2 regions of the Brenneria tiliae genome follow, and region 1 is predicted to be linked to the other one. Evidence: predicted binding sites of a transcription regulator. Region 1 holds the regulator's gene; the other holds the start of a gene.
What was found. Region 1 encodes PhoB, which activates phosphate uptake and scavenging genes when phosphate is short. Its sites were predicted from a motif close to CTGTCATAAAACTGNCNNAT; they were not measured.
Positions count from the first base shown of each region.

Region 2: pitA (inorganic phosphate transporter PitA) is a predicted target of PhoB. The motif match lies at 1,661-1,680, and genes of this name have one in related genera.

Region 1 covers NZ_JAKPCB010000089.1:13,644-17,067, forward strand. The annotation lists gene phoR (phosphate regulon sensor histidine kinase PhoR) at 213-1,535, opposite strand; gene phoB (phosphate response regulator transcription factor PhoB) at 1,563-2,252, opposite strand; gene sbcD (exonuclease subunit SbcD) at 2,470-3,424, shown strand, end outside.
Region 2 covers NZ_JAKPCB010000092.1:40,404-43,827, forward strand. The annotation lists gene MFP24_RS06355 (EAL domain-containing protein) at 1-77, opposite strand, end outside; gene MFP24_RS06360 (BaiN/RdsA family NAD(P)/FAD-dependent oxidoreductase) at 269-1,471, opposite strand; gene pitA (inorganic phosphate transporter PitA) at 1,752-3,263, shown strand; gene uspB (universal stress protein UspB) at 3,349-3,424, opposite strand, start outside.

The DNA of each region.
Region 1 (3,424 bases):
CCCGATGGGCGACGGCGGCGAAATAGTGGAATAATGGGCAGCCTGCGTGATAGTCACCGACGGCAACCATTCAGACATCTGGACGTCTAAATTTACCGTATGCTGCCACGCGCCCGATTCGCGGGCAATTGAAGAATTTTCACCGTGATTGAGTAAATTTCAAGTTTATGCCTCCCCCCCGTCTCAAGGTTAAGCAATGGCGTCCGCCGCCGTCAGGCTAAGGGTTTCACGGTATTTTCAGCCGCGGACGCAGGCGCAATCAGCCGATTCGGCAGCGTAAACACAAAGCGCGAACCGGCCCCCTGCTCACTGAGGATCTCCAGCCGGGAATCATGGTGGCTGAGCGCGTGTTTGACGATCGCCAGCCCTAATCCGCTGCCGCCGGTCTGCCGCGAACGCGCCTTATCGACGCGATAAAAGCGCTCCGTCAGGCGCGGCAGATGTTCACCGGCGATCCCAGGCCCGTTGTCGCTCACCTGAAACTGCGCGCCCTGCGGCGTTTTCTGCCAGCAAACCTCAATACGCGTGCCCGTCGGCGTATGGTTAACGGCGTTGTAGACCAGATTGGAAACCGCGCTGCGCAACTGTTCTTCGTTGCCGAAAATCTGCAGTTGCTCATTCACCCGAAAAACCAGCTCGTGGCGATCCTGGCTCAGCGCCTGGGCTTCACGCTGCAAGACGCGCAGCATCAGCGGCATATCCACCTTCTCGTTGAGATCGATCGCCGCCGCCGCTTCGATACGCGATAACGTCAGCAGCTGTTTTACCAGTCCGTCCATACGCCGCGTTTGCTCCTGCATGGTATTCAGCGCCTTGTTGCGCAGGGCGTTATCCAGCGTTTCATCCTGCATCATCTCCAGATAGCCCTGCAATACCGTCAGCGGGGTGCGCAGCTCATGACTCACATTGGCGAAAAAGTTGCGTCTGGCGCCTTCCAACTGGTGCATCTGCGTAATATCGCGCGCCACCATCAGCAGTTGCCCTTCCGAATAGGGCATCACGCGGAATTCGACGTGGTGGGCGTTATTCAGCTGCAGCGTCAGCGGACGGCTGAAATCCCGCCTTTTCATATAGTCGGCGAATTCGGGATAACGCAGCAGGTTGAGGATATTCTGCCCGTTATCTTCCGGCCAGCGGAAGCTGAGCAGGTGTTGCGCCAGATGATTACACCAGAAAATGGCGCCCTCTTCGGTGGTGATCACCAGCGCATCCGGCAAGGATTCGGCGCCGCTGCGAAAACGCTTAATCAACAGCGCCAGCTCGCGCCGCCGCCGCCGGTTGCGCAGTTGCATCTGATAAAGACCGTAGAACAGCGGTTCCCAGCTCCAGCGGCCGGGCGGCGGGGTCATGCTGCGATCGACCCACAGCCAATAGGAGAGTTTAAGCTGGTTATAAAAATTCCAGCACAGCGCCGCCAGAACGGCGGCTAACAGAAACCAGGGCAGATAGCCGAAGATCAATCCCAGTAATAGCGCGGGCAGACAAAAAAAAGCCAACTCCAGCGCCAGCCTTTTCCATGAGAGAGGTTCTAGCACGTTAATGTTTCTCCGCTACGGCAACCTTCAATAACGCGTTGAAAAACGATACCCCGTTCCCCGAACGGTCTGCACCATTTTGTCATGCCCGCTGGTTTCCAACGCCTTGCGCAGCCGGCGGATATGCACATCAACGGTACGATCTTCCACATAAACGTTAGTGCCCCACACATGATTCAGCAACTGCTCGCGGCTGTAAACCCGCTCAGGGTGCGTCATAAAGAAGTGCAGCAGTTTAAATTCCGTGGGCCCCATATCCAGCGCGAGTTCTTCCGTCGTCACCCGGTGGGAGGAGGGATCGAGGCTCAATCCGCGCATTTCAATCACCTCTTCAACCGCCATCGGCGAAATGCGGCGCATCACCGCCTTAATTCGCGCCACCAGCTCCTTGGGGGAAAACGGCTTGGTAATGTAATCATCCGCGCCGACTTCCAGCCCACGCACGCGGTCCTCTTCCTCGCCGCGCGCGGTCAGCATCATAACCGGGATATCGCGGGTAAGCGCCTCGCGTTTCATATGCTTGATAAACTGCAGGCCCGAACCGCCCGGCAGCATCCAGTCCAGCAGCACCAGCTCTGGAAAAGGCTCCGACAGTTGCGTTACCGCGCTGTCATAATCTTCGGCCTCGACCGGCTGATAACCATTCTGCTCCAGTACGAAGCATACCATTTCCCGAATCGGTGCTTCATCTTCCACGACCAATATGCGTCTAGCCATCATTAATCCTGCCATTAATCATCGTCGCCGTTGCATGCGGAAGGCATTATGCGTCAGTTTTGTGACAGATTTATTAAAAGGATTTTTTCAACCTCGCACAATAACGGCCCGACGCATTTTCGAGCCGCTTTCCAAACTTTCGGTTTTCGCCACGACAGTGCCCCGATGGCTGTTTATAATCAACCGCATTGCGATTACATGCCGTTCAGGGAGTTCCATGCGTATTATCCACACCGCCGACTGGCATCTGGGACAGTATTTTTACACCAAAAGCCGGGCGGCCGAACATCAGGCTTTTCTGCACTGGCTGCTGGAACAGGTCGAACAGCAGCAGGCGGATGCGGTAATAGTAGCAGGGGATATCTTTGATAACGGTTCGCCGCCGAGCTATGCGCGGGAAATGTACTACCGTTTCGTGGTCGATATGCAGCGCACCGGCTGCCGGCTGGTGGTGCTGGGAGGCAACCATGATTCCGTCGCCACGCTGAACGAATCGCGGGATCTGCTGGCCTGCCTCAATACCCGGGTTATCGCCAGCGTCGACGGCGACGTCGACAAACAGGTGCTGGTGCTGGAAAACCGCCGGAATCAGCCCGGCGCCCTGCTGTGCGCCATCCCTTTTTTACGCCCGCGCGATCTGATCGCCAGCCGGGCCGGGCAATCCGGCGATGAAAAACAGCAGGCCCTGCTGGACGCCATCACCACGCATTACCGGCAGTGTTACCAGTCGGCCTGCCGGCAGCGCGATATTCTGGGGCTGCCGCTGCCCATCATCGCCACCGGGCACCTGACCACCGTCGGCGTCACCGCCTCCGATTCCGTGCGCGATATCTATATCGGTACGCTGGATGCGTTTCCGGCGCAGGCTTTTCCGCCGGCGGACTATATCGCCCTCGGCCATATTCACCGCCCGCAGCGGGTGACGAAAAGCGCGCCCATTTACTACAGCGGCTCCCCCATCCCGCTGAGCTTTGATGAATTAAGCAGCCGGAAATCGGTTTATCTGGTGGATTTGGCGCCGGGCAGTCCGCCGACGGTAGAGGCGCTCCCGGTGCCGGCCACCCAGCCGATGCGCCTTATCAAAGGCGATCTGGCGGAAATAGAACGGCAGTTGGCCGCCTTCAGCGATTATCAGGGCGAAAAGCCGGTGTGGCTGGATATTGAAATCACCA
Region 2 (3,424 bases), on a different contig from region 1:
CCGAGCAGCAGCGGTAAGGCACCGGCTGCCAGCAATAGCGACCAGTGACTTTTATACTTTCCGTGTCCGGGAATCATCCACATCTCCTTGTTTGGGCGGATCTAATGCTTTGGATGAGGATACGTGAGCCGACGACGGTAGCATACCTGCGGAGCCAGTCAAAAATGCTTTTTTTATGTTTAAATTCTGACGTGATGGGAATAAGTCACTGCTGTGGAAAGCGTTTTTCCCAGGGCCGCGGCGATTGGATATGGAAAACCATGAGTTTCTATTTTGGGCTGTAACCGAGCGCCTGAGCGCAGGCCCAGGCCGAACTCCAGGCCCACTGAAAATTGTAGCCGCCGAGCCAGCCGGTGACGTCAACCACTTCCCCGATAAAATAGAGTCCCGGCGCTTTATTGGCTTCCATGGTTTTTGACGACAGCTCCCGGGTATCCACGCCGCCCAACGTGACTTCCGCCGTCCGGTAGCCTTCCGTGCCGTTGGGCTGTACCCGCCATTGGCTGATGTTTTTCTCGATTTGTAATTGCCGGGCGGCGTTCAGCTGTTTCAGCGTGACATCCGGCAATTGCCCCAGCGTTTGCAGACATTCGACCAGCCGTTTGGGGAGCCATTGCGACAGGGTATTTTTCAGACTTTGATTGGGATGAGCCAGCCGTTCATCATTAATCAGCGCCGCCACATCCTGATTGGGCAGCAAATTAATGGTTACCCACTCGCCCGCCTGCCAATAGCTGGAGAGCTGAAGCACCGCCGGACCGGAAAGCCCCCGATGGGTAAACAGGATGTTTTCCCGGAACGTCACGCCATTTTCCGCGGTTATCACCGCCGGTACGGAGACGCCGGATAGCGTCTGCAGGTGTTCCAGCAACGGTTTATGCAGGGTAAAAGGCACCAGCGCGGCCCGCGTCGGCAAGACGTTTAACCCGAACTGCCGGGCGATTTGATAACCGAACGGCGTCGCTCCCAGGCCAGGCATGGACAGGCCGCCGCTGGCAATCACCAGCGCCGGGCTGTGCAGCGCCGCGCCGTTGGCCAATTGCAATATGAAAGTATCGCCCGTTTTTTCCACCGTAGTTACTTCACTGCGCAAACGTATCGTGACGTTGGCCTGTTCGCACTCCTTGACCAGCATATCGACGATCTGCTGGGCCGAGTCATCGCAAAACAGCTGGCCGAGGGTTTTCTCGTGATAGGCGATATGGTGGCTATTCACCAGGCTGATAAAGTCCCACTGGGTATAGCGCGCCAGGGCGGATTTACAGAAGTGGGGATTTTGGGACAGATAAGCCGCGGGTTCGACGTACAGATTGGTAAAGTTGCAGCGCCCGCCGCCGGACATCAGAATTTTACGCCCGGGCTTTTTGCCGTTGTCGAGCAGCAGAACGCGCAATCCCCGCTGCCCCGCCTGCGCGGCACAGAACAACCCCGCCGCGCCGGCGCCGATAATGACAACGTCAAACTGTTCCACCATGATCTCTCCGGTTATGGGGCCTGGGCGTCGCTGCCCCGAGATGAATGCCTGCAACCTGCGGGCGGCAAATTGTAGTGTCCGTTTCCGCCGGATACCAGCGTAACAATTTGCGTGTTTTGGTAAAAATGTATAATTTGTTGATTTTTATATATTAAGTGAATATATCGCCATAATTCATTACCCCCTAAGTCAAAAAAAAGTCATATTTCCCTTTTCCCCGCCCCCGCTTGTCGCAGATAATGCGCCGCGTTCATGACCACTAAATGGCCTAACGCTTATGCTACATTTATTTGCCGGACTGGATTACTACACCGGCCTGATGTTGATACTGGCTCTGTTGTTTGTATTGTTTTATGAAGCCATCAATGGCTTCCACGATACAGCCAATGCCGTCGCTACCGTTATTTATACCCGCGCCATGCGCGCGCAGTTCGCCGTCGTCATGGCGGGCGTGTTTAACTTTTTCGGCGTGCTGCTGGGGGGCTTGAGCGTTGCTTACGCCATTGTCCACCTGCTTCCCACGGATTTATTGCTGAATGTCAGTTCGGCTCACGGTCTGGCGATGGTCTTTTCCATGCTGCTGGCCGCCATTATCTGGAATCTCGGGACCTGGTATTTCGGGCTCCCGGCCTCAAGTTCGCACACCTTGATCGGCGCCATCATCGGTATCGGTTTAACCAATGCCCTGCTGACCGATACCTCCGTGGTGGATGCGCTCAATGTTCCCAAGATGATCGCTATTTTCCTGTCGTTAATTTTATCGCCGATTGTGGGGATGATTATCGCCGGTCTGATGGTCTTCTTGTTGCGCCGTTTCTGGAGCAACAGTAAAAAACGCAAGCGCGTACACCTCACGCCGAGCGATCGCGAGAAGCAGGACGGCAAACGCAAACCGCCGTTCTGGACGCGCACCGCGCTGATTTTATCCGCCATCGGGGTAAGTTTTTCACACGGCGCGAATGACGGTCAGAAAGGCATCGGTCTTATCATGCTGGTGCTGATTGGCGTGGCGCCCGCCGGGTTTATCGTCAATATGAACGCTTCCGGCTATGACATCAGCCGTACCCGCGACTCCGTTATCAACCTGCAGGAATATTATCAGCAGCACGGTCCGGCGCTGGCGCATGTTATCGATCTGTCGCCGCCGTTGATTCCGTCACCGGAAAAAACCATTCCGCTAAATGACAATGGCGCGGTCGAGTTCTACTGCGATAGCTCCCGCGTGATGATCGCCATCGAGCAGACTCAGGGCCTGTTGAGCAATCTGAAAAGCTACGAGCAGCTGGATGCGGACGATCGCGGCAAGGTTCGCCGGTTGCTGATGTGTATCGCCGATACCATGGATCGGATTATCAAGCTGCCGGAAACGCCGTCCGACGACAAACGCTATCTGAGCAACCTGCGTAAAGACCTGTTGCAGACTATCGAGTACGCGCCGATTTGGATCATCATCGCCGTCGCCCTCGCGCTTTCACTGGGTACGATGGTGGGCTGGAAACGGGTAGCGACCACCATTGGCGAGAAAATCGGCAAGAGAGGAATGACCTATGCGCAGGGCGTTTCGGCGCAGGTCACCGCGGCCCTGTCGATTGGCGTCGCCAGTTATACCGGGATGCCGGTTTCCACCACTCACGTGTTGTCCTCGGCGGTCGCCGGGACGATGATCGTCGATGGCGGCGGCGTGCAGAGTAAAACGGTGAAAAATATCCTGCTGGCCTGGGTGCTGACGCTGCCGGTATCGCTGCTGCTGTCCGGCACCCTGTACTGGCTGGCATTAAAACTTATTTAGCGCTAAGTTTTTCTGCCGTCATAAAATATAAAAAAGGCGATGCTTAAACGGATCGCCTTTTTATTTTAAGTGCCTGTTCATTATTTCAATACCAGATCAGCATCGCCACCAAACTGATAACCACCAGTCCGCACAGGGCCGTGGTGAGCAGAAACTGACCC